2 regions of the Anaerotruncus sp. 1XD42-93 genome follow, and region 2 is predicted to be linked to the other one. Evidence: predicted binding sites of a transcription regulator. Region 2 holds the regulator's gene; the other holds the start of a gene.
What was found. The regulator LexA, encoded in region 2, represses DNA repair genes until DNA is damaged. The targets are predictions, from matches to a motif close to CNAACANNTGTTNG.
Positions count from the first base shown of each region.

Region 1 (15,345 bases), on a different contig from region 2:
TCTGTGCCTGATATGGCCGGTAGAAGAGGGCCATATGGTTGGTTTTGTCGTGGATCAGGAAGATTTCTTCGGGATACCGGTCGGTAAAATGCTGCTGCATCAGAGGCAGGACGATACACTTGGGTTCGATTACCGCGACCAATCCCTCTCCACAATCGGAAAACCGGAGAAACTCGATGAGTTGCCCTGCTTCATTGCCCACCATCCGGACCGCCTTGAATAGTTGGCAGACAGTCGCATTGGTCAGCATCGAAGTTACCCGCGCGCCATACTGGTAAGCCAGCCGGATAAACTGATAGATCATCCATTCCCTGTCCTGCACACAGGAAAACCAGCCGCGTTTTACCCATTCCTGAATCTCACCCGAGAGCCGTCCGAGCGAACGCCAGACCCGCATGGCATGGGCTTCGACTGTCTCGACCGGCCAAGTCCGGTAAAAGGTCGGTTCACCCTCAGTCAGGATCGCCAGCGGCATCTCCCGCCGGGTGTAACTGTCAAACACGCAGCAGAGCAGGCCGCCAAGGCTTCCATCGTAGGTATATGCTGTTTCCACGGAAATACCTCCTTTCGGTTGTCCGTTTCGATCGAGCTGTCCCCAAGCCGGCCGGCCTGTTTGTTTCCCGGCGGGGGAGATTAGGCAGACGTTCCGCCCTGCGGCAACAGTAAAAAATTTGTGTACAACTTCAGATAGGGAAAGATAGGGGACCGGTTTTCAGAGCTGGCCGGTCAGGCTTTGCACCACATCCCGGCCGGTCGGTTGACGGTCGAAGAGCGAGAGCTGCTCCGGCGCTTCCTCCGGCAGACGCGCCAATTCATAATCCCGCTCAGAAATCAGGGCACGCAGGACACCATCCGGTGTGACCCGTAGCCCGTCGATCATCCTGCCCTTGCAGAGCAGGAAATACTGCGCCCGCTTGAGCACCACCCCAATCCGTTTCAGCCCGTCAAAATCGAGCAGAGTGGTGCGGCGTGCCGCCAGAATCCGCTGGGCACTTTTGACGCCGATCCCCGGAACCCGCAGCAGCATTTCATACGGTGCACTGTTTACCTCGACCGGGAACTGTTCCATATGGTTGATCGCCCAGTTGCATTTTGGATCAACCAGCGGGTTAAAGCTCTGATGCTGTTGGTCGAGCAGCTCGGATGCTTCGAATCCATAAAAGCGCAGCAGCCAGTCAGCTTGATAGAGCCTGTGCTCCCGCAAAAGCGGCGGTTTGGTGTCGAGCGCGGGAAGCAGGCGGTGTTCCAGCACCGGCATATATGCTGAGAAAAAGACCCGCTTCAGGTTGTACTTTTTATAAAGCGCCTGCGTGAGGTTCAGGATCTGGTAGTCGGTATCGGGGGTTGCTCCAATAATCATCTGGGTGCTCTGGCCCGCTGGCGCAAACTTCGGTGCATGCCGATAGCGTACCAGATCGGTAGAATTTTCCGCAATCCGGCTCTGAATCAGCCCCATCGGGCGCAGGATAGAGGTTCGGCTCTTGTCCGGCGCGAGCAGATTCAGACTCTGTTGGCTGGGAAGCTCGATATTGACACTCATCCGGTCGGCAAGCATCCCCATCCGCTGGAGCAGGGCGTTGTCCGCTCCTGGAATTGCTTTTGCGTGGATATATCCATTGAACCGATATTCTCCCCGTAGAAGCTCGAGCACACGGATCATCTGCTCGCAGGTGTAGTCCGGATTTTTCAGGATGCCCGACGAGAGAAACAGACCTTCGATATAGTTTCTGCGGTAGAACTGGATCGTCAGTTCTGCCAGCTCCCGTGGCGTAAATGCTGTGCGGGGGGTATCGTTCGAGCGGCGGTTGACACAGTATTTGCAGTCATAGATGCAGTAGTTGGTCATCAGCACCTTGAGCAGCGCAATGCATCTCCCATCGGCAGCAAAGCTGTGGCAGATTCCACGTGCGACACAGGAGCCGATCCCACCTTTGACACCGGCCCGATCGACACCGCTGGAGGTGCAGGCAACATCGTATTTTGCCGAGGCGGAAAGTATCTCGAGTTTTTCCATTACGTCCACATTCAACCCTCCAAGAAAGAACATTAGTTCTTTCTTTAGGATACCACTTTACGGAAGACTTGTCAACTGTCCAGAATTTTGAAAATCTATCTTATCTTCTCCGCGGGATGTATTGATTCTGCCGAATACCTGCGTTAAAATAAAACTATCAGTCTGAGCTGTGGGGGGATTGGATATGGGCTATTTTCTGGCTGATCTGGCGGATGTCGTTATAGGGCTGCTTCTGGACCCATGGCTCGATACCTGGTTTCATAAAATGGCGGCCAGATTTCATAACCGCAGAAGCAGGAGAGCGTGAATCCCCACAGAGAGGATATACAGGTTTTCTGCCGTCCTGTACGGGACACAAAAAATGGGACTCGTTTCTGTGCTTGTCATTTTTAAAAAACTACATTATAATAGTAAAACAGTCGAATTTTATGATTGGGGAGTTTTTTGTATGAGAACAATCATCTGGTTTCTCTATTTCTGGCTTTCTCTTATCCTATTGGTTCCAAGCATGCTGCGTGCCCAGTTTCTCACATCGCGTCAAAAGTGGGAAAAGCGCGACCGTATGGTCAATAGCCGGGTGCGCTGGTGGATGGGTTCTCTGCTCCGGCTCGCAGGGGTGGAGGTAACGGTGAGCGGGCTGGAGAATATTCCGAATTGTCCGGCTGTTTTTGTCAGTAACCATCAGGGGAACTTCGATATTCCGATCCTTCTGTGTAACCTTGACCGGGTACATGGGATCGTAGCCAAGATAGAGTTGCAGAAAATCCCGTTTATCCGCATCTGGATGCGGTATTTCAACTGTGTATTCATCGACCGGAACAACCCCCGGCGCTCGATGACTGCACTCAATCAGGCGATCAGGAATATTCAGGAAGGCGGTTCCATGATTATCTTCCCGGAAGGCACCCGCAGCCGCAACGATGAAGTAGGCGAATTCAAGGCAGGCGGATTTAAGATCGCGCAGAAAACTGGTGCACCGATCGTGCCGGTTTGCATCGGCGGATCGTACAAGGCGATGGAGGCAAACCATATGTGGATCAAGCCTGCGGCGGTGCGATTGCATATCCTTCCCCCGATCGAAACATCCGGACTTTCCAGAGAAGAATTCAAGGTGATCGGTGATAAGGTGCGTCGATTGATTATCGAGGAAAAAGGATGAGATTTTTGAGGGAGAATATGAAAGTTGAAAGATGCATAAAAGAATCTTTTATTGTGATAGGGAAAGAAGGTTCAACTTTAGACGGAGAAGGTTTTATTCAAAGATTATGGATTGATGCAAATTCTCATTTTGGAGAAGTTCAGCATCTAGCTAAAAAGGATGAAAATGGAAATATCTGTGGCATATGGGGGGTTATGTCTGATTTTTCTCATTCATTCGATCCATGGGAAGATTTCAGAAAAGGTCTTTACCTTGCCGGAGTAGAATGCCGAGATGATGCGGAAGCTCCTGATGGTTGGAAAAAATGGATTATTCCTGGCTGTGAATATATTTATGCAGAATGTGAAGATAGCGATACCTTTTCAAAGACAATAAAATACCTGGAGGAGAATTCCATTCCATTGGTGGGGGCAGTCCACGATTTTACCTGTCCACAGACGGGGAAAAATTATATGCTTTTCCCAATTAGAAAGTTGTAAATAAACTCCAGATTATAGGGAGATTTCGCCCAAAAGATGCCCCTCTTTTTTTAACAAATGCTCTCTTGGAATGACCGCCCAGAAAGAGAGAAGGCGTTTTCTTTCCGAAGAGGACGTGTGCAGAAACTGAAAAAGGCAGCAAAAAAGGATTGACGCAATCGCGCCAATCCTTTTTTGATCTCTATGATCGTATCACCGGAAAAGTGAAAAATCGACCTGCCCATCTGCGGCGTAAGCTTTCCCGCAGATTCCGAACACCTGATTCACCCGTTCTGCGGACAGGACTTCCAGCGGTTTCCCACTGGCGGCGACCAGCCCATCCGCAAGCAGGACCAGATGATCGCAGTAATGCGCAGCCAGCCGCAGATCGTGGAGTACGATGAGGACCGTTTTTCCTCTGGATTTCAGGTAGTCCAGCAGAAAAAGCTGATGCCGGATATCCAGATGGTTGGTGGGTTCGTCGAGGAGCAGGGTGTCCGCTCCCTGCGCGACGGCCCGGGCGATAAAGACCAGTTTCCGTTCCCCGCCTGACAGCGAAAGGATGCTCCGATTGCATAGATGGGAGATTTGCAGTTGTTCCAGCGCCTGCCCGATGACCGCTCTGGCAGACAGGGAACGGTCGTTGCGGGCATACATCGCCATCCCAACTACATCGGATACCGAAAAATCAAACGGACAGCCTGTATCCTGTCCGACATAGCCGATCAGGGCGGCCCGTTCACGCGGGCTGTACTGGGAGAGATCGGAACCGTCTGCCAGCACTTGTCCGGTATTTGGGATGCAGATACCAAATGTCGTTTTAACCAGCGTAGATTTTCCGCATCCGTTCGGGCCGATGATACCAGTCATCCGCCCACTTTCTGCGATTAGAGACACCCCCTTGAGAATCTCTCGGCCACTGAGACGCACCCGGATTTGGTCATATTCCAGCTTCATCCGCTGTACCTCCCTCTGCGGATCATCAGATACAGAAAAAATGGTGCACCGATAAATGCGGTGATGATACCGAGCGGCAGTTCCGCTGCGCCGAACGCGCTTCTTGCAAGAGCGTCCGCCCAGACCAGATAAATCCCTCCAAGCAGCGCACTCAGCGGGATCACGACACGGCAGTCGCTTGTACCGGAAAGCAGCCGGACCGCATGCGGTGCGACCAGGCCGACAAACCCGATCACGCCGGTGACCGAAACAAGGGAGGCAACCAGCACCGCGCAGACAAGGAACATCGATGCGCGAAACGACTTGACCCGCAGCCCCATCGCAGCGGCATCTTCATCCCCCATCATCAGCATGTTGAACCGAGTTCCACAGTGGGTAAACACCGCGATGCCGGCTGTCGTCCCGACCGCGGGAAACAGGAGGGTTTTCCACTGGGCTGCCGCAAGGCTTCCCATCTGCCAGTTGTAGACCGCTGCGATGCTTTCCGGGCTCTTTGCCAGGAAGATCAGAAAGCTGGTGACCGCACCCATCACCGCATTGACCGCAGTTCCGGAGAGCAGGAGGGTCATCGGCTGCAACCGTCCGCCGCCTGCGGTCTTGGCGATAAAATAGACCGCACAGGCTGCAGCGGCTGCCCCTGCAAATGCGGCTAAGGTGGTCTGGTACTGCCCGCCAAAGGCCGGGAGCGGCATCAACAGTGCCCATGCCGCCCCGGCGGATGCGCCGGAGGAGATACCCAGAATATAAGGGTCGGCGATCGGGTTAAGCACCAGAGACTGCATCGCTGCTCCGCAGGCCGCAAGCCCGGCGCCACAGAAGAGGCCAAACAGCACCCGCGGAAGCCGGATATTCCAGACAATCTGGAAATGCGGCATCTCCCAACGTCCGGATGCCAGTTCCCTGCCACCCAAAAACAGCTGGTCTTTCAGGATCCCAAATACCTCAGGAACAGGGATTTGTGCCGAGCCGACCCGGATCGTCCCGACCACCGACCCGCCCAGCACGAGAAGCAGAAACAGGAAAAGGAGCAGCCCCCGCAGACTCCGTCTCCTCAGCGCTCCGGTTACGCGAAGCATTCCGGATAGAAGTATTCCGCGAAGGTGCGGCAGGCGCTCGCTGCGCGCACATCCTGCATCACCGCCACGAGCGGAACGGTCAGATACGCCTGATTTTTGACCGCGGTCACCTCCCGCAGGGCAGGATTGTTGTTGAGAAAATCGAGCTTCTCCTGAATCGTCTGCGAGCCATAGTCATTCAGAATAATGATATCCGGGTTGACCTCCACCAGAGTCTCCACACTGGTATTGAACCACCTGGAATCCGCCATTCCACGGGTGGTGTTGATCCCGCCGGCCAGCTCGATCAGATTGCTTTGCAGTCCGCTGGAAGTGGTATAGATTTCATTGCCATTGAAGGTATCCAGCACGAACGCCTTGACGCGCTCTGTTTCAGGGACTTCCTTCACGGCCTCCTGCACTTCCGCGATCTGCTTCTGAATGCTGGCAATCAACTCAGCGGCGCGGTCCTCCACCTTGAAGATTTTTCCTAGATTTTCAATGTCCTCATAGACATTCTCGATCGTTTCATCCGGGACCAGCGTGCCTGAGATGGTCAGACAATGAATCCCTTTGGACTCGAACTGCTCGTAGCTTCCCCAGCCAGTTTCCTTGAATGCGCTGACTTGACCGATCACCAGATCCGTCCCGAGCGCAACCGCGTTTTCATGCGAACGCTCAACCTCCGGAATGCCTTCAAATTTAGGCTTCAGTTCATCAAGCGGCATTTCGGCGGGGTTGGTTGGAACATTTTTTCCTGCGATGTACGATTCCAGTCCCAGCATCACCATGTTTTCGGCCGCGTACAGGTGGCAGCAGAGCACCTTTTCGGGCATCTTGGTGAAGGTGATGGTTTGATCCCCGTTCTGAATGGTGACCGGCTCATAAGCTTCCTCATCCGCCAAAGTGGAGGAAGCTGGCGCTGACTCGGATGATGGCGCCGATTCCGCAGATGGGGTAGGCCCGGATTTGGCGGCCTGTGTTCCGCAGCCCGCCAGCAGGGTGAGACTGAGCGCCACGGCGATCAGTCTGGAAAAATGGATGGTTCTCATGTGTTGTCCTCCTTCGATTGTTTTGTTGCGGCAGACAATAAAAAAAAGACAAATCTTTCGATCTGTCCGTGTACGCCAAAAGAACGCTGTTTGGACACAGCGTTTTGACCACGCGGCTTTCCCACCGAAAGCGTTGTTTCCCACATGACAGCAGGTCTCCTGGCTCGGATTCATCCTCAGTTCTGGTCTTCCCGGTCTCCCAGTGACATCTTCAGAACCTCGTCCTCCATACAGTAGCGGGGGCTGCTCTGATTCCATCGTCAAAAGCGCATTTGGCGGGCTGACGATATAGATTCCCTGTCAGGCCTTGCGGCACTGCCATGCGTATAGGATTTGTCGGCTGCCGCTGTGCAGGAATATCTGCACCTGGGCATCTGCACTGGGAGAGTCTCCCCATGCAATTTTATAATCGAAATACATCAAAAGGATCAAAGTGTTCTTTTGATGCCTGCGGCCTTTTGGCCGCAGGGAGCCGCCAAAGGCGGTTCTATTTCGTATTATATAGTGAATAAGCATGCATACAGCATGCTTGCGGGTATTTACCCGCTGCTTGAAAACAGAATTGTTTTCAAGTGTATTATACAAGGATAGGAGCGGAGTTGTCAATGGCGCATTTTCCGGTCATCTTGACAGGGAACTGCGAAATATGCTAAAATTATCCAAAGCAGAAACGGGACGTCCCGTTTCTGTCTCTCATACGAGAGACAGAAACGGGACGTCCCGTTTCTGTCTCTCATACGAGAGACAGAAACACGATTGATCTGCCGGGCTTCCCTCATTACGATAGAAAATAAGGAGCGTTTAAAAATGGTATCAAAAAAGCAGATTCTCGAAGAGCTGGAGCGTGTTAACAGCAGGGTGGGACAGCTCGAGCAGACCTGCCAGATGCAGGCGGAGCGGTGTGATGAGAAGATCGGGAAGCTGGAGGAGCAGGACGCACAGCTTGGGCAAAAATACGGCGAAGAAATCTGCAAATTGGAAGAGCGGCTTGGACAGAAGTGCAGGGAAGAAACCAGCAGATTGGAGGAACAGGCTGACCAGAAATACGGTGGGGGAATCGACAAACTGGAAGCGGCTGTTTTTCAGCTGGAAGCCTCCATTGCTGCCATCAGACAGGAGATCTCCAGAGGGGAAATGGATCAAGACAGCAAAAAGGCCGCCATGCTCTATGCCTATCGGTACCTGCTTGACCGGGAGCCGGAAAGGCCGGAAATCGTAGAGGGAAACCAGCTTGGCTGGAAAGAGCTGCGGGCCAATTTCATGAATTCTCCGGAGTATAAGTCCTTACAGTCGTACGATATGGTACAGCAGTATGAAGGGCCGTATTTCAGCCTGAACGTAGAAGGGATCACCTATTTTTATGAAAGACAGGATAAGGTCATCCCGCACTATATGATGGGAAGTGGACGAAACTGGTCGGGAGACGACATCGACAATTTTATCGGCCTTGCGGACCGCGTATATTATCAGGGTAAAGCACCTCAGTCTGGCATTTTCCTGGATATAGGTGGAAATATTGGGACAACCTCCATCTACTGTAAGATGAAGCTGAAAAAGGCGTTCCGGTTCATTGCGTTTGAGCCTTACAGCATCTGTGCAAAGCTGCTGCGGTGCAATGCGGGGATCAATGGAATCGGTCCGGAATTTCAGGTGGAACAGATCGCGTTGTCGGACCAGGTGAGAGAAAAAGCGGCGCTCCGCGTCAACAGTATGGAAAATCAGGGAGGAAACAGCCTGATAACGGGCAGCAAGGATGATACGGATGAGATTGTCGCAACCACCACGCTTGACCAGTATTTAAAAGAGCACAATATTGCGCAGAGCGAGATCAAATATATCTGGATTGATGTAGAAGGGCACGAATATGAAGTATTGAAGGGGAGCCGTTCGCTCTATCAAAGCCACAAAATTCCCACCTGTATCGAATTCAATCAGGATCGTTATCATGCCTCTGGAAATTATGAAGAGATGATCGCCATGCTGGAGGAGTATTTTGATTCTTTTGCGATCAGCGCACAGGTTACGGAAGGGAACGAAACCTTCCGCCCGATTTCTGAAGTGAAGCTGCTGTGGGAAGAGCTAAACCACGAGCCATGCGATCTGATCCTTCTGTAAAAGGCTATACCTGCTGAAATGAAAAGAGCACTTTTCTGTCAAGAAAAAAGTGCTCTTTTTCTGCATTTGGTGCGCTGATGCGTATTTTGTATGTTTCCGGTAAAATTTGCCCACACTAGTTCCAGAAAAAACGAATGGACGGATAGGGCAATGGACAAACAACGCTTACAAAAAATTGAAAAAAAGGCGCAAGACGCATATCAGCGCGCGCTCCAGAAATCCGACGGCATCCGCCAGCTGCGTTATATCCTGAAGGACGCGCTGCTGTTGCTGCGCAAGACTTATCATGCGCTGGAACAGCAGCCGCAGGACGGCTGGAAAAGATGGGTATATGACCATTTTTACGCATTCGAGGGACATGCCCTCCATACGATCGAGGAGATGCAGAGTCTGCGCGGACGTGGAATCCCGCTTTACCGAATCACGTTTCTGCTTTACGAAGTATTTTCGGATGGACAGGAACCGCTTGGTCAGGAGGCGGTGGAACAGGCGCTCCGAACCGCCAATGCGACTGCTGAACTGGAGGAATGCCAGCTCAGTTTTGTTTATACGGCATTGAAAGGGATCCTGATCTTGATTGCGGCGGATGCATGCAGAGACGACTGTTCTGAGGAGAGGCGGGAACCGCTGCTTACCTATGCGGCAGCGGGACTGGATGCGGTCTATGAGATCGACTTTGACAAAGTCAGCCGGCATTGCAGCCCGGTGGAATCAATATTGGAGCAGGATCCATCATGCGTTTACCCGCGGATGGAGCGGGAATCCCGGGCGCATTACCGACAGATTGTGGCGCGGATTGCACAGCGCTCGGGGATCGCAGAAAGTCAGGTGGCACGCGATGTGCTGCATTGCGCCCAGCAGGCGGATGCGGAGCGGGAACGGCATGTGGGATTTTACCTGCTTAACCGCGATCCACAGGAAATCCATGCCCACCGGATGGGCGGCATCCTGCTTGCAGCAGTCTGGCTGATCCCGCTGGCGCTCTGTGTCCTGCTGGGAGTTTACAGCCTGCCTGCTGCACTGGCGGCCTATCTGCCGCTGGTGGAGACGGTGCGTCTTTTGCTGACTGCTGCCGCATTGTACAGAACGCGGCCTGCCCATCTGCCGCGCATCCGTCTGGATAATCACGCCCCCAAAACGGTGGTTACGGTCTCCATGGTACTGCCGGATGCTTCGGAATCTGAAACCCTGCTTGCACAGTTTGAGCGGCTTTCTTTTTCCAACCGCGCGGATAACCTGTTTTTCTGTCTGCTTGCCGATCTGCGGGAGGAGAAACGTCCCTGGCATCCACAGGATGAGGCGAATATTGCTGCTGCGAAAAAGGTCTTTGTGCATCTCAACAGCCGGTATGGGGGACGGTTCGTGCTCTTCATCCGCCGGCGCACCTACAACAAGACCCAGGACACCTATTCAGGCTGGGAACGTAAGCGCGGCGCAATCATCGAATTTGTGCGGTTTTTGCAGGGCGGACAGGTGGAACCGGTCTGCTTTGTTGGGAATCGGGAGCAGCTTACCGAGATGAAATATCTCATCACACTGGATGCGGACACCGGGCTTTCGTTTGACGCGGCAAACCGGCTGATTTCAGTTGCGGAGCACCCGCTCAATCGCCCGGTCATCGACAAACGGCAGATCGTCACCCAGGGGTTCGGCATCCTTGTCCCGCGGATCGGGGTGGATTTGGAGTCCGCGAAGGCCACTGTCTTTTCCCGGATCATGGCGGGTGCGGGCGGCATCGCGACCTATGAACAGGCGTGCAGCGACTTCTACCAGGACCTGTTCGGAAGCGCGATCTTTTCGGGAAAGGGATTGATCGACATTCAGACGTTCCATGAGGTGGTTGGACGGCGGTTCCCCGAGGGGGCAGTGCTCAGTCACGATATTCTGGAGGGAGCCTATCTGCGGGTGGGGTTGGTTTCCGATCTGGAGATGACCGACAGCGCACCGCGCAACGCTGCCTCCTGGCTCGCCCGGCTGCACCGTTGGGTGCGCGGGGACTGGCAGAACCTGCGTTTTCTGGGCAGGCAGTTCACTTTGCATGGAGTCAGACGCCCCCATCCGATCAGTACATTGGCCCGCTACCAGCTTTTTGACAACCTGCGCCGGTCGCTCAACCCGGTCTTTGCGGTTTTATGCGTGGTTCTGTCCTGCTTCACGGCGCCGCAGATTTCCGGCATCCTATGCGCGGCGGCATTCCTTTCGATCGCGTTGGGGCCGTTGTTGGGGTGTGTTCGCGCTCTGCTGGGCGGATGGGGCGCAGCAGCTTCCCGCCGGTATTTTGGACACGGATTGCCGCTCGCAATCGAACTTGCGGCGCAGGGTGGGCTTCTGGTTTCCCTATGTGCGGAACAGGCGGCGGTCTCGCTTGATGCAGCGGTGCGCACTCTCGGCCGTCTGCGCACCGGAAAGCACCTGCTCGAGTGGACCACCGCTGCCCAAAGCGAGGTCAGGCGGATCAGCTTTCTGGCGATGCTGCGCCGCAGTTGGGGTACAGCGGCGCTGGGCGGATTGCTCGTCCTGTTTGCACCGGCGGGCCGCTGGTGGATACGCCTGTTCGGGCTTTTCTTTCTGCTTTATCCGGCCCTAGCGGCGGTAACTGCCCGGAAATGCCCGGATCGTAGCCCCGCTCTTTCGGACGAAGAGCGTCGGGAACTGCTGGGCTGGTGTGCGCAGATGTTCCGCTATTACGAGGACTACGCCAACGCGGAAAACCATTACCTGCCGCCCGATAACGTGCAGTTCTCGCCTGTGGAGCGTGTGGCGCGCCGTACCTCCCCGACCAATATCGGGATGCTGCTGCTTTCCAACCTTGCGGCGCGGGATCTGCACCTGATCGACAGCGCAGGGCTTGCGCTGCGGCTTTCGCGCACCTTTGAAACGATCGGGCAGCTTGAAACCTGCCATGGGAACCTCTATAACTGGTATGCGACCGATGATCTGCGGGTGCTCCCTGACCGGTTTGTCTCGGCGGTGGACAGCGGGAACTACCTCTGTGCTCTGGTGACACTCAAGGAGGGTCTTTATGAATATGTACCCTGTGAACCCCGGCTGCAAGAGATCATCGACCAGATTGAGACCATCCTGAAAACCACAGATCTTTCGGTCTTTTACAACCCCAACCGGGAGCTGTTTTCCATCGGGCTGGATCAGAATGGGAACCGGGTTGGCTCCCACTATGATTTCCTGATGAGCGAAGCACGCACGATGAGCTATTATGCGATTGCGTCCCGGCAGGTGCCGCACCGGCACTGGCGCGCGCTCAACCGGTCGATGAGCCGGGAGGGGGCATACGCCGGCCCGATCTCCTGGACCGGCACCCTGTTTGAATATCTCATGCCGCATCTGCTCCTGCCGGTCAGTCAGGGTTCGCTGCTGGGGGAAGCGGTACACTACGCCCTTTGGTGCCAGAAGATGCGTGCAAAATGTGCCGGCCTGCCCTGGGGGATCAGCGAGAGCGGCTATTTCGCGTTCGACAGCCAGCTCAACTACCAGTACAAGGCACACGGGGTACAGGCGCTCGCCGCCAAACAGGGGATGGATCGGGAATGTGTCGTCTCCCCCTACTCCAGCTTTCTGGCTCTGCCGTTTGACCCGCACAGCGGGATGGAGAACCTCCGCCGGCTGGAACAGCTTGGGCTGGTCGGGCAGTATGGGTTTTATGAGGCGGCGGATTTCACCGAGGAACGATGCGGCGGGGAATACCGGATCGTACGGTCGTTTATGGCGCACCATGTCGGGATGAGCCTTGCCGCAGCGGTGAACGCGCTTTTCCAGAACCGGATGCAGAAGCGGTTTCTGCGGGACCACGCGATGGGTTCTGCACAGGAATTCCTACAGGAAAAAGTAGCAAAAGATGTGGTGGTGTATGGCAGAATGAGAAAACAGGAACCAACTCCAAGGGAGGGATCAAAGCGGGAACCGCTCTCCCTCCAGCCGGTGGGGAATCCGGACCAGCCGGTCTGCGGGATGCTCACCGGGAGCGGATTGAGCCATTTTTTTGCGGACACGGGAACCAACTGGCTTTCCTGCGGGGATCAGGAGGTCACCCGCCGGTCCCGCGGCCTGCTGCGGGATAGCCAGGGCATTCTGGCGGTGGTGCGGCTCTGCGGGGAGACGATCAGCGCGGTTGCCGCTCCCTTCTTTCAGGAAGGGGTGGAGCACCGGTTCGGGTGCGCGGGCGGACAGGCGGCCTATCAGGCGCGCAAAGGGAATCTGGGGGTTTCCCAGACATTTGTAATCGACCGGTCGCTCCCGGTAGAGGGATGCACCGTAACGGTTCAGAATGGCACCGGGATTCAGGCGGTTGCCGACCTGCTGTTCTATCTCGAACCAGTGCTTTCGACCGAAAGTGCGTATGCCGCTCATCCCGCCTTTTCCAAGCTGTTTGTCTGCGGCGGGCGGGAACAGGCGGCGGATACGGTGGTCTTTTCCCGCCGGAACCGGGACGGTTCGGACGGGCTGTTCCTGACCCTCGGGTTCGACCGGCGGTACAGCTACGCCTACGCCCTGCGCCGGGAGGATGTGACCCCCTATCCGGACGGGCTGCAAAACCTGCTTCGGTTCGACACGCTTCCGTTTGACGGGGGGACTGCCACCCCGGACGGCTGCTGCGCGCTCCGGCTGTCCACACTGGTTCCGGCGGAGGGAGAGGCCCAGGTCACCCTGCTGCTCTCTGTGGCGGCAACGCTGGAGGAAAGCGTAGGAAACCTGATTTCGGTGCGGGAACGTGGGGTACAGCCTGCGCAGCCGGTTCTGCCGGAGGATTCCCTCGCCGGACGGATGGCGCGGACCTTTTTGCCCGCGCTTCTGTTTGGGACTGGGATTCCCGAACCAATCCGGCAGGCGCGTGCGGAAAGCCGGCGCGGGCAGGATGCGCTCTGGTCGCTGGGAATTTCAGGGGACCGTCCAATCCTGCTCTACGACTGGCGTACCAGGCCGGAACCGGATTCCCTCGGGGCCTGCCTGCGCTGTTGGGACCAGCTCCGGTTCGCAGGTCTGGAATTTGATCTCTGTCTGTTGGGCGCACCGACGTTCGAACTGCCGGAGGGGGTGCGTGCGCTTGACCCGGACACGCTCGATCCACAGTCCCTCACGGCGCTCTATGCGGCGTCCTGCGGGATTTTTGGGGTCGAAGGGGCTACCGAAGGGGGGCAGGCGGTTTTTCCCGTCGAGATGCTGCATCTCCTGCCTGCGGAGATTCCAGGGGGAGAGGACCGGTTCGACCTCGTGGGGGGCGCCTATCTGGACGGATGGTTTTATGTCGATCGGGTGACCCCGCTCCCGTTCACCCACATCCTTGCAAACCGCACCTTCGGGTGCCTGCTCAATGACGCGAGCCTCGGATGCACCTGGTGGAGAAATGCCCACGAATGCAGGCTCTCGTCCTGGAGCAACGACATTGCTTCGGGTCTGGACGGGGAACGGCTGCTCCTGCAAACCACCGAAGGGATTTATGACCTCTGCAAGGGGGCGCGGGCCGCATTTTCCCCGGAAGAGGCGCGCTATATGGGCAGAGCGGGCGGAATTGCCTGTACGGCAGCGGTCGCGCTCTGCGGGGAACAGAGCGCGAAGCAGGTCAGCCTGCGGCTGGAAAACACCAGGATGGTGGAAACCGAGGTGGTCTGCACCTATCTGCTCGAACCGGTACTGGGGGTGAGCCGTCTGACAGCGAAACACCTCCAGATGGAGCAGGATGAAAACTGCCTGCTCCTACACAATCCCTACACCATGTCCGGCTGTTTTGCGGCGATACACGTCCCGGGGGAGCATCCGAGTTACACGTCAAGCCGCGCGGCCCTGCTTTCTGGGGACTGGTCCGCTCGGGAGCTTATCACGGGCAGCGATCCGGTCATAGGAGTCATGGTGCGCAAACGCCTGCCGCCCCATCAGGCGCAGCAGATCACCTTTGTTCTCGCGGCGGCGGCAAGCCGGGAGGACGCAATCCGCGCGGCAAAGACCGCCTGTCCGGGCGCGGGGCATCCGTTTGAAAGACGCACCATCCGGATTTCCACCCCGAGCGAGCCGCTCGACCGGCTGGTCAACACCTTCCTGCCACATCAGATTCTGGCGGGGCGGCTGTTCGGCAGAAGCGCATTTTATCAGAGTTCGGGGGCGTACGGGTTCCGCGACCAGCTTCAGGATGCGGGCGCCTGTCTTGCGATTGCACCGGACGAAACCCGGCGTCAGATTCTGCGGTGCTGCACCGCGCAGTTTGTACAGGGGGATGTGCTTCACTGGTGGCATCCGCTCCCGCCCGGACGGATGCGCGGGGTGCGCACCCGTTTTTCCGACGACCTGCTCTGGCTGCCCTATACGGTATGTGACTACCTCGAAGCGACCGGGGACAGCACACTGCTGCATCATCCAGTCAGTTTCTGCGCGGGGGAGCCGCTTGAGGAGTCCGAACAGGAGCGGTATTTTGAAACCGGCTACACCAAAGAGAAGGCAAGCGTCTACGACCACTGCCTCCGGGCGATCGACCGGGCGTCCCGCATCGGGGACAGGGGAATCCCCCTGATCGGCTGCGGCGACTGGA
Region 1 is NZ_QZEG01000013.1:5,441-20,785, forward strand. It holds gene D5269_RS07090 (TIGR03915 family putative DNA repair protein) at 1-553, opposite strand, end outside; gene D5269_RS07095 (putative DNA modification/repair radical SAM protein) at 713-2,023, opposite strand; gene D5269_RS18880 (hypothetical protein) at 2,199-2,321, shown strand; gene D5269_RS07100 (lysophospholipid acyltransferase family protein) at 2,463-3,173, shown strand; gene D5269_RS07105 (GyrI-like domain-containing protein) at 3,191-3,652, shown strand; gene D5269_RS07110 (ABC transporter ATP-binding protein) at 3,845-4,588, opposite strand; gene D5269_RS07115 (iron ABC transporter permease) at 4,585-5,664, opposite strand; gene D5269_RS07120 (ABC transporter substrate-binding protein) at 5,652-6,695, opposite strand; cobalamin riboswitch at 6,827-7,030, opposite strand; gene D5269_RS07125 (FkbM family methyltransferase) at 7,503-8,810, shown strand; gene D5269_RS07130 (glucoamylase family protein) at 8,961-15,345, shown strand, end outside.
Region 1: a site for LexA is predicted at 2,041-2,054, ahead of D5269_RS07095 (putative DNA modification/repair radical SAM protein). Genes of this name have one in related genera too.

Region 2 (15,345 bases):
CACCTGGATTTCGATATGGCGGGGATTGACCAGGAACTTCTCCAGATAGATGTCCCCATCCCCAAAGCAGGCGATCGCCTCCTGCTGTGCGGCGTCGTAGGCGGATTCGATCTCATCGGCAGAACGGGCGATCCGGATACCGCGTCCGCCGCCGCCCGCCGAAGCTTTGACCATCACCGGATAGCCGATCCGGCCAGCGATCTCCCGCGCCTCCTGCGCGTCGGCAACCGCGCCGTCACTTCCCGGCACAACCGGCACCCCGGCCTGTTTCATTGTCTCTTTGGCGCGGGCCTTGTTGCCGAGCAGCTCGATCGACTCGGGGGAAGGCCCGATAAACTTGACCCCACAGGTGGCACAGAGACGCGCAAAATAGGCGTTCTCCGACAGGAAACCAAACCCGGGGTGGATTGCGTCCGCACCGGTCTGCTCACAGACCGCAAGGATCGCGTGCATATTCAGATAGCTGTCCTTGGAGGCAGGCGGGCCGATGCACACACATTCGTCTGCAATCTGCGCGTGCAGCGCCCTTCTATCCGCTGTCGAGCAGACCGCCACCGTCGGCAGGCCCATTTCACGGCAGGCGCGGATAATGCGCACCGCGATCTCCCCGCGGTTGGCAATCAGCACTTTTGAAACCATCATTTTCCCCTCTCAAAAAAGCGTCCCGCCGCGTGCGCGCGGCGGCGGGGGTTCTGCCCCTCGACCCCGCCACCTTTGAAAAGGTGGACGAAACTTTTGGTTTTGTAAGCCCCCAAAAAATCTATCCCCAATTAAAAGCTTTACGCAATTTTTCTCGAAAAATTGCGGTTTCCAAAGGCAGAGCCTTTGGCCGCTCATCGCACTGCGAGCCGCAGCGAAGCGTTTCGGAGCGCAACCGCCGAAGGCGGCAGTTTTTCGGGTGAATTGCCGCCCAACGGGCGGCAGGAGGGCGCTTTTTACAAGAGAAAAAGCGCCCTTGCAAAATGCGAAACAGATTGCTATAAGAGCCTTTTTGTTCCGATAAAATTTATGCGTTTTCGCCTTTGCTGAGTGCGAAGGTGATCTCTGCGCTCGCTGCCAGCTCCCCGTCGACCGTCGCGGTCGCGGTGCCGGTCCCAAAGCTGGATTTCAGCTTGAGCATTTCGACCTCCAGCCGCACCGTATCCCCCGGCAGCACTGGGCGGCGGAACTTGGCCTTGTCGATCTTCGCAAAAAAGGCGAGCTTTCCTTTGTTTTCCGGCATCGACAGCACGCACACCGCGCCTGCCTGCGCCAGCATCTCAATGGTCAGGACGCCCGGTGTGACCGGATGGCCCGGGAAATGCCCCTGGAACCAGTAGGAATCAGGCGCAATATATTTTTTCGCCACCACCCGTTTGCCCAGCTCCATCTCCTCGACCTCGTCGATCAGCAGGAACGGGTCCCGGTGGGGGATGATCTGTTTGATCTGCTCTTTGTCCAGCAATACCATGCAAACGCCCCCTTATTCCAGCCGCAGAACCGGCTGGCCGTATTCGACCGGCGCGCCGTTCTCGACCAGCACCTCGGCGACCACGCCGCTCTTATCCGCGGGCACCTCGTTCATCACCTTCATCGACTCGACGATGAACACGATGTCCCCTTCGGAAACCGCCTGCCCGACCTTGACAAACGGGTCTTTATCCGGCGAGCTTGCCGCATAGAACGTCCCGACAATCGGGGAAGTGATGACCTTGCCCTCTGGCTGTTTTTCCGGGGCGGGGACGGAGGCTTCCGCGGCTGCGACTGCCACCGCGACCGGGGCCGCCTGCACCGCAGCGGCGGGGGCCGGGGCCGGCGCTATAGACGGCGCCTGCTGGCCTTTGATTTTCAGGCGGAATTCCTCCACCTCGTAAACCAGCTCGCTGATCTCGTTTTTGTGCATACTGTCCATCAGCGCCTGGATCTGTTCGATCGTCATTTCCTTTGCCATCTTGTCAACCCTCAAATTTCTTCAGAAGTAGCGAAGCATTGTGCCCGCCGAACCCGAGTGAATTGGAAAGCGCGTATTTGATCTCGGTTTTGCGCGCACCTTCGGTCACATAGTCGAGGTCGCACAGTTCATCCGGGACCTTGTAACCGACAGTGGGGGGGAGGACTCCCTCTTCGAGCGCCTTCATGGTGATGATCGCTTCCACCCCGCCTGCCGCGCCGAGCATATGCCCGGTGACCGACTTGGTCGAGCTGACCGCCAGCTTGTAGGCGTGTTCCCCGAACGCCCGCTTGATCGCCGCAGTTTCACACTGCTCGTTCAGCGGGGTGGAGGTACCATGCGCGTTGATATAGCCGACCTCCCCGGGTTCGATCCCGGCTTCCCGGATCGCATGCAGCATCGCGTGTGCCGCGCCGTCGCCCTCCGGGTCCGGCCCGGTGATGTGGTGGGCGTCGTCGGTTGCGCCATAGCCCACGATCTCCCCGAGGATCTGTGCGCCGCGCGCTTTCGCGTGCTCATACTCCTCGAGCAGCAGCAGCCCCGCGCCCTCGGACATGACAAACCCGCTGCGCTCCTTGTCAAACGGGATACAGAGCCGGTCACAATCCTGTGATTCGGTGAGCGCGCCCATGTTCTGGAACCCCGCTACTGCAAATTCATTGATCGAGCCTTCCGAACCGCCGGTGATGCAGAGGTCGAGGTATCCATCCTTGATCTTGCGGAACGCCTCCCCGATCGCGTGTGCGCTGGTGGCGCAGGCAGTCACCGGGGCGAAATTATCCCCTCTGAACTTGTATTCAATCGCGATCTGGCCAGCCGCCATATTACAGATCATCATGGGAATCAGAAAGACCGATACCCGGTCCGGGCCTTTTTCCAGAAACTTTGCGTGCTCGGTGACGGTCGATTGAAAGCCGCCGATCCCGCTGCCGACGATGACGCCCGCGCGATAGGGGTCTATCCCCGAAAGATCGCCTGCACTGTCGATCAGCTGCTTTGCCGCTGCCATCGCAAACTGGGTATACCGGTCCATCCGGCGGGCTTCCTTCTTGTTCAGCCCCATTGAGACCGGGTCCCAGTTGCGGATCTCCGCCGCATTTTTCACCTTCAGCCGGGAGGTATCAAACGACGAGATCGGCGCAAATCCATGTTTCCCCTGTTTGACGTTCTGCCACATGCTTTCTGCATCCAGACCAACCGGTGTGACTGCGCCAACCGATGTGATGACCACTCGTTTCATTCTTTTGCACTCCTCTGTTTTCTATCTCCGTTCACATGACGATTCCGCCGTCCACACAGAGCACCTGCCCGGTGATGTAGGACGCGCTGTCCCCCGCGAGGAACGCCACCGCGTTGGCAACGTCCTCCGGTTTCCCGGTCCGACCCAGCGAGATCCGCTCGATAATCGCCGCCTTTGCCTTATCCGGCAGCTTTTCGGTCATATCCGTTTCGATAAAGCCGGGCGCCACCGCGTTGACGGTGATCCCCCGCGCGCCAAGCTCTTTGGCCGCAGATTTGGTCATCCCGATGATCGCGGCCTTGGAAGCCGAATAGTTGAGCTGCCCGGCATTCCCATAGACACCCGCTACCGACGAGATGTTGATGATCCGTCCGCCGCGCTGTTTCATCATCACCGGCACCACCTGCCGCATCATGTTAAAAACACTCTTCTGGTTCGCCGCGATCACGTCGTCGAACTGTGCCTCCCCCATCCGGGCGATCAGGCCGTCGCGGGTGATCCCCGCGTTGTTGACCAGCACGTCGATCCTGCCCCAGCGCGCCATCACCCGCTTGACCATCTCGGCGCACTCCTCAAACTGCGACACATCCGCGGTAAAGCAATCGGCGTCCACCCCATGCTTCATACATTCGTTGGCGACCTCCCGGGCTGCCAGCGCAGTCTGCTCGTTGCGGCAGTTGATCGCCACATCGAACCCCTGCTGTGCCAGCGCAAACGAGATTGCGCGGCCGATCCCCTGTCTGGCGCCTGTGACCAGTGCAACCTTACTCAAACGTAATCCCCCTCTCAGCAACCAGATTTTTCAGCAGCGCTTCGCTGGTCTGCATCAGTTCATCCGCGATCACCTTTGCAGGGGCGATCCGGGAAACCAGGCCCGAAATCTGCCCCGCCATAAAGCTGCCCTCTTCGAGGTTGCCGTCCTGCACCGCTTTGCGCAGCGAGCCGGCCGCAAACTTTTCAAACTCCTCGAGCGAGATCTCCTTATGCTCCATCTTGGCGAGCCTGCGGGTCAGCTTGGTTTTGAGCGACCGGATCGGTGCGCCGCCGTTGCGGCCGGTCACGATCGTCTCGGTATCTTTGGCCTTGACGATCAGGTTTTTATAGTTCTCATGCGCCGGGCTTTCCTCCGCGCAGACGAAGATGGTGCCGCACTGCACCGCCTGTGCCCCCAGCGCAAACGCCGCGGCGACCCCGCGCGCATCCGCGATGCCGCCCGCCGCAATAACCGGGACCGAAACCGCGTCCACAACCTGCGGCACCAGCGTCATGGTGGTCAGCTCCCCGATATGGCCGCCCGATTCGCAGCCCTCCGCGACCACCGCATCCGCACCTGCGCGCTCCATCCGTTTGGCGAGCGCCGCCGACGCGACCACCGGGATCACCTTGATCCCTGCATTTTTCCACATCTCCATGTATTTTCCGGGGTTGCCCGCGCCGGTGGTCACGACCTTGACCCCCTGTTCGGCACAGATGCGCGCCACATCGTCGGCAAACGGGCTCATCAGCATGACGTTGACGCCGAACGGTTTATCGGTGAGGGATTTTGCCTCCCGGATCATCCCTTCGACCACCTCGCCCGGGGCAGCAGACGCCCCGATCAGGCCAAGGCCTCCTGCGTTGGAAACCGCAGCAGCAAGTTTTGCGTCCGCGACCCATGCCATCCCGCCCTGGAAGAGCGGGTATTGGATGCCCAGCATCCGGGTAATCTCTGTTTTTATCATGTTTGTTTCCACCTTATTTTCATTTTCCTGTATTTGAAACGTTTCCAATGCCGAACCTTCCCCAGCCCTCTGGCTTCTGCCGGCCGCTGTGCGCATCCGTACCCTGCGTCAAGCGTTCGGCCGGTTGGGGAAAACGGGGGGTTAGTAGGAGAATACCGCTCCCGCATAGACCAGCCCTGCGCCGAATCCGGCAACCCCGACCTTCTGCCCCCGGGTCAGCCGGCCCGCGCGGATCATCTCATCCAGCGCAATCGGGATGCTGGCTGAACTGGTATTTGCGGTCTCATGGATGTTCACCCACGCCTTTTCCATCGGCAGGCCAAGCTTTTTCATCGCGGTCTGGATGATCCGAATGTTTGCCTGGTGGGGGACCACCCAGTCCAGGTCGGACAGCCCAATCCCCGCCTTGTCGCAGCAGCGGCGGAGTGTATCGGGCATGGCGGCGGTTGCGAACTTGTAAACCGCTTTTCCATCCATATAGAAGGTCCCGTCCTGCGCCGGAATCCCGCAGATCTGGTTTTCCGCCGCAGGCTGTCCCGCAAACGGGATTTCCGGGCGGCGGTGGCGTCCGAACATGAAATGTGCGCCGGTCCCGTCCGCCCCAAGATCGGTGGCAAACAGCACATCCTCCGCCTGCACGACACATGCGCCCGCACCATCCCCAAACAGCACACAGGTCGAACGGTCGGAAAAGTCGGTGGCCCGGGAGAGCATCTCACTGCTCACGATCAAAACGGTGTGTATATCCCCACAGGCGAGATACCGCCGCGCCATATCCAGCGCGTAGACATATCCCGCACAGGCACAGGCGATGTCGATACAGGAGGCGTGGACCGCCCCAATCTCCCCTTGTACTATGCAGCTCATCGATGGGGAGAGATAATCCGCCGTTACGGTGGTAAAGAGGATCAGGTCAATCTCCTCCGGGCGGACCCCTGCCGCTTCTATTGCCCGCTGCGCCGCCTTGACCCCCATGCTCCAGCAGGTGTCCTGCTCTGCAATATGCCGCCGGCTGATTCCGGTACGGGTGCGGATCCATTCGTCCGAGGTTTCCACGATCCGGGTGAATGCTTCGTTTTCTACTACATGGTCAGGCAGATAGCTGCCTGTTCCGCATATCCTGATTCCTGTCATGTACTGCTCCTGTTTCCCCTGCCTTTTTCGCCCCGGGCCTTGCATCCCTCCTGCTGGCTGTGGTAAAATATCCAGCAGATATTCCCTGTCAGACACAGTGCCAGCCGTGTACTGTGCTCCTGAAATCGGGAAGGGCAAAAATGTAACAGTTGTTATATTCCTTCATTATGATAAAGGGAGAGGCCATAATTTGTCAATACCTAATTTGTGAATTTTTTTGGCCGCCCCGGCTGCAAGCTGTTTCACCGGGTCAAAAGCAGGCCCGGAAAACCGTTCCCGGCCCGCCGGGACGGGAATCCCGGAAGAAAGGCGCTGGCCCCTTTGGCCGGTAAGACAGCGTCAGGCGTTTGAGAGAACCAAGGGCCTGTTGAAAAGAGGGAATGAGCAGATTTTTCACAGCAGACGCTGCTTCTATAAAAAGATGGCTATTTCCATTTTTCAGGCAGCCCCTAAACTATTTCAAAGAATGGAGCGATCAGTGATGGCAAAAACAGCTTTCCTTTTCAGTGGACAAGGCTCCCAGTATCCCGGCATGGGAAAGGAGCTTTACGAGGCCTTCCCGGCGGCGCGTGCAGTCTACGAGTGCGGCGGGGATATCCTAGGCTTTGATCTGGCAAAGCTCTCGTTCGAGGGGGACGAGGCGTCCCTCGCCCAGACAAAGGTTTCCCAGCCCGCGATCTTCGCGGTTTCGATGGCGGCTTATGCGGTGGTATCCGAATTTTTGCAGCCGGACGCATTCGCCGGGCATTCACTGGGCGAGTACGCCGCCCTCACCGCAGCGGGTGCTTTCTCTCTCGAGGACGGGTTCCGGGTGATCGGCGCGCGTGCGGCCGCGATGCAACGGGCAGCGGACGCAAACCCGGGCAGCATGTTTGCGATTGTCGGCAGCGATGAACAGACGGTCTCGCGCGTCTGCGAGGAAACCCCGGGCTACCTGCTGCCGGTCAACTTCAACAGCCTGTCCCAGACGGTGATCGCAGGCGAAGTGGAGGCCGCGCAGGCGGCTGCGGACCGCCTTGCGGGGATGGGCGCCAAAGCGGTCAAGCTGGCGGTTTCGAGCGCGTTCCACTCCAGGATGATGGCTCCTGCCGCCGAGGAGTTCCGCGCTGCGATCGCAGATGTCAAAACCAACCCGCTTTCCAAACCATTCTACTCTAATCTTAACGCGAAACCGCTCGATCCCGACACGGATCTTGTCGAATACCTCGCAACACATCTGATTTCTCCGGTCCGGTTCCATGAGGAGGTCTCTGCGATGCTCTCCGACGGGATCGAACGGTTTGTCGAACTCGGTCCCAACAAGGTGCTGACCATGCTGGTCAAACGTGGGTTCAAACAAGCATCCGCCATGAACGTTGAGAACCTCAAGACCCTTGAAAAGCTCAAGGGCTCCCTGTGAGGGCGGGCAGATGGGCGGCTATCGGCTGATCGGGCATCCGCTGGGGCACAGTATGTCCCCGCAAATCCACGAACGGCTCTTCGCGCTTGAGGGACGGACGGACAGCTACAGCCTGTTCCCGTTCCCGCCGGACGAGCTGGAAACACAAGTCCCCATCCTGCGCGGGCTGGAAGGGTTCAATATTACGATTCCCTATAAACAGGCAATCCTTCCCTTCCTCGACAGTTTGGACGGTTCTGCGGCCCTTTACGGGGCGGTGAATACCGTCCGGGTGCAGGATGGCCGGATGACCGGTTACAATACCGACTGTGACGGGTTCCTGCGCACGATGCAGGCCCACGGATTTTCGCTGAAAACCTCCGTCTGTGTGGCCGGGGCGGGCGGCGTCGGGCGGATGTTTGCGATCGAGGCGGTCCGGCAGGGCGCAGAACTGACCATCGCTGTGCGCGACCTTTCAAAAGGGCAGGCGCTCGCACGCGAGATCAGCGAACGGTTCGGCTGTTCGGTGCAGGTTTCCACGCTTGATGCGCTCGACCGCCCGTTCGGGCTGATCATCAATGCAACGCCGGTCGGGATGTCCCCGCAAACCGGTGTTTCCCCGCTGCCCGGGCCGGTCACTGCGCGAGCCGGCGCCGTGTTTGACTGCATCTACAACCCTCGTGAAACCCGGCTGCTCTGCGATGCAAGGAAAGCTGGGGTCCCTTTTGCGGGCGGGATGGAAATGCTCGTCTGGCAGGCAGCGGTTGCACACGAAATCTGGCATGGCTCGCAGTTTTTACCCGCGCAGATTGATCTGTTGGTCGACGAGATGAATGCCCTGCTCGACCGGAAAGCGGGGGAAGCAGATGCGTAATATCATCCTCTGCGGTTTCATGGGCTGCGGCAAAACCACTGTGGGACAGCATCTGGCGCGGCTGACCGGCCTTTCCTATGTGGACCTGGACGCCGAGATCGAATTCGAGCAGGGGGTCCCCATTCCGGAAATTTTTGCCGCGCAGGGGGAACCGTATTTCCGCGATCTCGAGCACCAGGCGGTCAAGCGCCTGGCGGGACGCTCCCGATGTGTCGTCTCAACCGGCGGCGGCGCGCTCACCTTCCGGCGCAATATCGACGCGCTTTCTCGAGAGGATCTCGTGGTCTTTCTGGATGCAGCATTTCCGATCTGTTACCAGCGGATCAGGTGGAGCGACCGCCCGATCGTGCAGTCGAGCACGCCGGAGGAGCTGTATGCGCTGTTCGAGGCGCGGCGCACATGCTATCTGGAGGCATCCTCCTTCACAGTGGATGCCAGCCAAACAGTGGCGCAGATCGCCGGAGAGATTGCAGCCCGCTACCGCTGCATGGACTGGGAGAAAGCCTGAAAAGCGCACTTTCTCAAAATGCAGAAAAACCGCGTACCGATCTGTCTTTCGCATCGGTGCGCGGTCGTTTTATCATGGTCAAAACAGTTTGATGCAGGGGGCTTTTTCACTTGCAAAAAGCCCCCTCTTGCCGCTTCGCGGCAATTCACCCGAAAAACGCGCTTCACAGGATAAAGTATTTCGCTCATTGCGATGAGCGACCAAAGGCTCTGCCTTTGGAAACCGCGATTTTTTGGAAAAAATCGAGTAAAACTTTCGTTTTGGAAAAAAGCGGCACCCAGCCCGTAAGGCAAACTGAGGGGGCGTCGCGCGAAGCGCGCTTCGGACCGCAGGTCCGAGAAGACCCCCGAAGGAGAGCGCTTGCGCCCCGAAATTTTTCTCGATAAAATTGAGTAAAACTTGAAATACCAAACAGGTTCTCAGCCGTCCGCCTTCCTATCCCGCCCGGAATGGAACTTTTCCGGGCTGGCCTGCGCGGCGGCGAGCACCTCCGCTACCTTTTCCACATCCACGTCCCGGTCCTGTTGAAACTTCGTCCGCCCAAGCAGTTTCCCCAGTTCGGAAAACTGCACCACATCTTCGGATTTGATATAACTGGTGACCCCGCGTTTAGCTGCGGTAATCACCACCGCATGCTCGGGGGAGGGCAGCTTGATCCCCGCCTCGTGCAGCAGATAGAGCACCCGTCCGGCGCAACGGTCGGCCTGAAGCAGGGGATTTTCCATCCGATAACGCCCCTGTCCAGGAACGCCGAGCGACCAGTATTTGTCACCGGGCTTTCCGTAATAATCCCCGGCAAAGATAATATCATAAACCAGCAGGACCCCAAAATATCCAATCAGGATATGATCCGCCCAGCCGGTTTGCCCGTTGGCCTCCAGTTTCACGTCATCCAGCACCCGGAATCCGCGCGGTGCGGCAAACCGCTTTAGCCGGCGGCTGACCCTGCATTTTTCACTGTGCTCATTTCTGCGCCAGTTGTAAGCGATCCGGACAACTACAATCACCGCCGCTACTGCCAGCATCACCAACCCGGTGATGGCAGCAAACCGGTCGAGATCAAATTTTTCCATGCAACATCCCCCATAATGATCTTAGAGCCTGTTTAGCACCTAAAGTTTTACTCCATTTCTTTGCTCCGGTTTCCATAATTTAAAGTTTTACTCGATTTTTTTCAAAAAATCGCGGTTTCCAAAGGCAGAGCCTTTGGCCGCGCTCCGCAGAGCGCGGAACGCTTTCTCCTGTGAAGCGCCTTTTTCGGGTGAATTGCCGCGAAGCGGCAAGAGGGGGCTTTTTGCAAGTGAAAAAGCCCCCTTGCATAACTACTGAACGGGTTCTTAGAAGCTGTTTTGGATACAGACTTTAAAGGTCCCTTGTACAAACTATAGCAAATTTCATGCGGATTTGCAAGGAAATCTGCTGGATATTCGATTCTCTGTTCTGCCGGTTCTGACCAAAAAAGGGGGGTGGTTTGTAAACATTGTTTAAAAGGTGGATTGTTACAGTTGAACCGCAGGACAAAATCCGGTATACTCTAATTTGATATATCAAACCATTGAAAAAAGAAAGATCTGCTTTTCGGCGGCGGGCAACGATCTGCCGCACGTGAAACCGGTCTATTGAGATTGAACTGGAGGCGTTTTTTTGAAACGGCTGATCTGCTTTTGTGCGGCAATCCTGCTGGCCTTCCCGTTGGGCGGCTGCGATTCCGCACAGACCAGCGCAGAGGTGTATCTGGACAGCGGTATAGCTGATTCCGGAGAAGGGCTGACGCTGTACTTTGAGGAAGAGGAGGCTGCCGCCCAGGCGCTTGAGGAAATTTATGAAACCGTGGATGTACGCGGCCTTGCGTTTGCCAACCGGGACCTGCTCAAAAACAAGTTCTTCATCAACCCTGACTATCTCGAGGAATTCCACGTGAAATACGCGTCCGGGCGGTATGGTGTGGCGGATGTATTCCTGCTCAAACCTTACCCGGAATACCGCGCAGATGTGCGTGAATCGCTCGAACAAGTCAAGGTGAGCCGGGTCAAGGAGTTCGAAAATTTCGACATCTACAATTCCTACCGGATCGCACAGGACGCGGTCATCTTTGAGCAGGGGGAATATGTGGTCATGCTCATGCTCGACGATACCGAAACCGCCCGCGCAGTCATCAACCGGCATCTCCCGCAGTAATTCCACACCTGCGGCGGCTTTGTCCCTCGGCCCCGCTGGCTTTGCACTTTTATCTGGGCTTGTGGAGAGGGTCGGCCGTTTCGATTTTCCAAACAGCCCTATTTTGAAATCAGAGAAAAACAGTGATCGGGTTTTTTGAACCGCTTTTTCGCTGTAAGACAACAGCACAACTGTTTTTCAGGGAGGTCCGTTTTCGATGTCCGATTCCAATTTCCGCCGGGTTCCTCTGCTCGATGAACTGCGCGGCCTGGTGATCCTGCTGATGGTCTTTTATCACGCCGCTTACGATCTGGTCTATATCTTCGGCGTGAACTGGCCGTTTTTCAGCTCCCCGCTGATGCACTGGCTTCAGCTTTTCATTGCCACCTCGTTCATTACCGTCTCGGGCATCTGCTGCCGGTTCTCCCGCAACAACCTGAAACGCGGCCTGTTGACCTTCGGGCTTGGCATGGTGCTGACCGTTGTGACCAGTCTGTTCATCCCGGAACAGATCGTCCGGTTTGGGGTCCTGCATCTGCTTGGGGCATCGATGGTTCTTTTTGCCCTGCTCGAGCCCCTGCTCGACCGGATCCCCACCCCGTTTGGGGCCCCGGTTTTTGGATTCCTGCTCTTTGCTACCCTGTATGTCCCCTATCGCGCCATCGGGATTCCTCCTCTGCTCTTCCGGCTCCCCGATGCCCTTTACGAATCCGGGTGGCTGTTCCCCTTTGGATTCCCTACCGCCGGTTTCTATTCCTCCGACTATTTCCCGCTGATCCCCTGGCTTTTCCTCTTTTTGGCCGGTTCTTTCCTGGGGGTCTATGCCCGGGAAGGAAGGATGCCTGCCATCGCTTACGAAAGCCATCTGCCGCTGCTCGCCCGGGTCGGACGTCATACCATCTGGATTTATATGCTCCATCAGCCGATCACATACGGCTTGCTGTGGTTTCTGTTCCATATCCTCAGACAGCCCTGAACGCTGTACAAAACACAAAAAGGCCGGTCTTTCCGCTGGAAACGGAAAAACCGGTCTTTCTCTCTGCCCAGGCAGCAACCCCCGGACAAAAAGAAAAGAACCGGATGCCTGTGCATCCGGTTCAGCTTGTTTGAGGTGTGTTTTGAGGAGGGTAGAGATACTCAAAATGTTTGCGGCTAATCTTGAGTACAGTTATATTATAACGGATCCTCAAAATAGTGTGTGAATGAGCCATGTACGAACCATGAAAAATATTCACATTTTCTCTGAACATTCTATTGATAGCGTCGAAATTTGCCGATTATACGGCGCAAAACATGGCAATAAAGTTGTTTGGAACATACGTTTGAAATTCTGAAAAAGATATGTTATAATGAGAGCATCTGAAAAGAATCCTTCTTTTCACGCCTGCGGCGGGATTTCCGCAGGCAGCTGCTGTCAGCAGGATTACAGGAGCCAGCTTATGCCGATGATACAGAAGAAACCCTATATTGAGAAAGTGAGGGATCGTCTTGCGGGAGCTTACTACAAAGGAATCCGCTGTATTTGACCTGATCCGGCGGTCGATTGAAAAGGGCGTTATCCCCAGTGTACGCGAGATCGGTGCGGAACTGGGCATCAAATCCACTTCGTCGGTGCACCGTTATCTGACCAGCCTCGAGGAAAAAGGCTACATTGAGCGTGGAGACGGGCTGAACCGCTCGATCCGCCTGCCGGGCAGCCAGGTTTCCCACATCCCTGTGCTCGGCGTTGTCACCGCTGGACAGCCCATTCTGGCGGTTGAGTCGGTCGAAGAATACATCCCGGTACAGCTGCGGGGAAATTCAAAAGAACTGTTTGCCCTGCGGGTGCGCGGGGAAAGCATGATCAAAGCCGGCATCCTCGACGGCGATCTGATTATCGCCCGCCGGACCCCCACCGCTGAAAATGGCGAAATCGTCGTCGCGCTGATTGATGATGAGGCAACGGTCAAGCGGTTTTATAAAGAAAACGGCGGCTTTCGGCTTCAGCCGGAAAATGATACGATGGAACCGATCTATACCGACCATCTGATGATTCTCGGGCGTGTGGTGGGCTTACAGAGGGAGTATTGATGGTACTCCCCTCCTCATTTGCCGAGATCGACCCGATCCTTGTCCTGCCGGGCCAGTTCTATCTGAAGCCCCATTCCCTTTTGCGCCCGCTGATCGCCCATTACACCGTCTCAATCGAGCGGAACAGCTATGGAACCAGCTCCCCTGCACTTTCCCTCATCCCCGATGCGAGCGGCTGTCTGGTGTTTACCTGTGAAAATGGGCAGATCTGCGGACAGGTATGGGGCGCGACCACCCGGGTGGTGGATGTCTCCACCCGCCCGGTTCCCTTCCGGCTCTTCGTGGAATTCCTCCCCGGAGGGCTGTTTTCGCTGCTCTACGGCAACCAGGCTGCTCTGCGCGACCTCCGGCTCCCGCTCGAGCAGGTCGATGCCGCACTGCACCATGCAATCTGTGAGACCCTCCAAACGACCTCAACGGCGCAGGAACTGGTCGAAAAGCTGGACAGGCTCTTTCTGCACCGCCTGTTTCTGCATCCACTCCCGGATGCGGCTGTATCGGCCGCAAACCGGCTGATACATGCAGATGGCCTGCTTTCGGTGCAGGAGCTTTCCCGGCTGGAACATTACAGCGAGCGCCATCTGAACCGGCTGTTCCGCCTTCATTTTGGCATGGGTGTCAAAACATTTGCGCGGCTCTCCCGGATCAACGCCGCTATCCGCCTGATGGAGGCCAGCCACAGCTTGGCCAGCCTTGCACAGGAAACCGGATTTTACGATCAGGCGCATTTTGACCGTGATTTCCACGAAATTTGCGGGGTTTCCCCCCGGACATTCCTCCAAAATAAGTCCGATTTTTACAAGGAACCGTTTAAATTTTGAGCTATGATAGAATTGTTTCTATTGTTACCCAAAAATATGAAGGAGGAATTCTCATGATCGAATCAAGATGCGGGTTGCTCTGCTCTGCCTGTGAATATCGAGAACAACCCGGCTGCCAAGGCTGCACGAAGATCAACAAACCGTTCTGGGGGGACGCCTGCCCGGTGAAATCCTGCTGTGAGCAAAAACAGCTTTCACATTGTGGGGAATGCCCGGAATTTTCCTGCGAACTGCTGAAACAATTTGCCTATGATCCAAAGCAGGGGGACGGCGGCAAGCGGATTGAACAGTGCAAACAATGGAAAGAGGAGATGTCCAATGGCGTCCACGCCTGACTTTATGCAGTTTGTGGAGGAGCAGCTCCGGGAAGCCGGGGCGATCAGCCACTATAAAATGATGGGGGATTACGTGGTTTACTGCGACCTAAAGGTCGTCGGGGTGGTGTGCGGCAATCAGTTTTACATCAAACGGCTTCCTGTATCCGAGCCGTTTTTCCCAAATGCAACCCCCGTCGCCCCAACCGGCGGCAAGGACACCCACTTTTTGGTCGAAAATCTGGAGGATACCGCATTTCTGGCACAGCTTGTTCGCGCTGTCTGCGACGCTCTCCCTCCTCCGAAGCCCAAAAAACGGAAGGAGAAAGCTACATGAAATTGCAATGTCCCATGTTGGTCGTTTCGGATTTAGCGGCCTCCCGCGCTTTCTATGAGACCCTGCTCGCACAGGAGGTCATTCTGGATTTCGGCGCAAACATCACCTTCAACGGTGGCTTCGCCCTACAAACGGAAGAAAGCTGGTTGCAATTCATCGGAAAACCCAGTTCTGTTTTAAAAAAGAAGCCTCATGATACGGAGCTTTACTTCGAAACAGAATCTTTTGACAGCTTTCTGCAACATCTGGGAACCCAAACGGTCGAATTGGTGCATCCAGTACAGGATATGCCGTGGGGGCAGCGTCTGATCCGCTTTTATGACCCGGATGGACATATCATCGAGGTCGGAGAAAGTATGCAGACGGTCATCTGTCGTTTTTTGCGGCAGGGTATGTCCGCCGAAGAAGTGGCCCAGAAATCCCAGCACCCGATTGAATTTGTCCGCCAGTGCGAATCCCTGCTGGATCAATAAAAAGAAAAGACTCGGAGTCTCCTCCGAGTCTTTTTCATGCTGGCATAGACCTATCTTCCCGGGCGGTCTCCCGCCAAGTATTGTCGGCACTGCTGAGCTTAACTTCTGTGTTCGGAATGGGAACAGGTGGAACCTCAGCGTAATAAACACCAGCCGTTCGGCATATTGATCGCCTGCCGACGGCAATTGGCGCCTCAAGTTGGACTCGAACCAACGACCCTGCGGTTAACAGCCGCATGCTCTACCGACTGAGCTATTAAGGCAAAATGGGAATACAGCACAACATCTGCTGTGCTGTATTCAAGAGCTGGCATAGACCTATCTTCCCAGGCAGTCACCCACCAAGTATTGTCGGCACTGTTGAGCTTAACTACTGTGTTCGGAATGG
Region 2 is NZ_QZEG01000051.1:3,522-18,866, forward strand. It holds gene D5269_RS14085 (acetyl-CoA carboxylase biotin carboxylase subunit) at 1-639, opposite strand, end outside; gene fabZ (3-hydroxyacyl-ACP dehydratase FabZ) at 1,007-1,450, opposite strand; gene accB (acetyl-CoA carboxylase biotin carboxyl carrier protein) at 1,463-1,930, opposite strand; gene fabF (beta-ketoacyl-ACP synthase II) at 1,935-3,170, opposite strand; gene fabG (3-oxoacyl-[acyl-carrier-protein] reductase) at 3,202-3,942, opposite strand; gene fabK (enoyl-[acyl-carrier-protein] reductase FabK) at 3,935-4,888, opposite strand; gene D5269_RS14115 (beta-ketoacyl-ACP synthase III) at 5,033-6,025, opposite strand; gene fabD (ACP S-malonyltransferase) at 6,507-7,424, shown strand; gene aroE (shikimate dehydrogenase) at 7,435-8,277, shown strand; gene D5269_RS14130 (shikimate kinase) at 8,270-8,785, shown strand; gene D5269_RS14135 (nuclease-related domain-containing protein) at 9,205-9,858, opposite strand; gene D5269_RS14140 (DUF4358 domain-containing protein) at 10,430-10,963, shown strand; gene D5269_RS14145 (heparan-alpha-glucosaminide N-acetyltransferase) at 11,160-11,918, shown strand; gene lexA (transcriptional repressor LexA) at 12,431-13,012, shown strand; gene D5269_RS14155 (helix-turn-helix domain-containing protein) at 13,012-13,833, shown strand; gene D5269_RS14160 (DUF3795 domain-containing protein) at 13,887-14,168, shown strand; gene D5269_RS14165 (competence protein TfoX) at 14,152-14,484, shown strand; gene D5269_RS14170 (VOC family protein) at 14,481-14,957, shown strand; rRNA gene rrf (5S ribosomal RNA) at 14,995-15,111, opposite strand; tRNA gene D5269_RS14180 (tRNA-Asn) at 15,145-15,220, opposite strand; rRNA gene rrf (5S ribosomal RNA) at 15,263-15,345, opposite strand, start outside.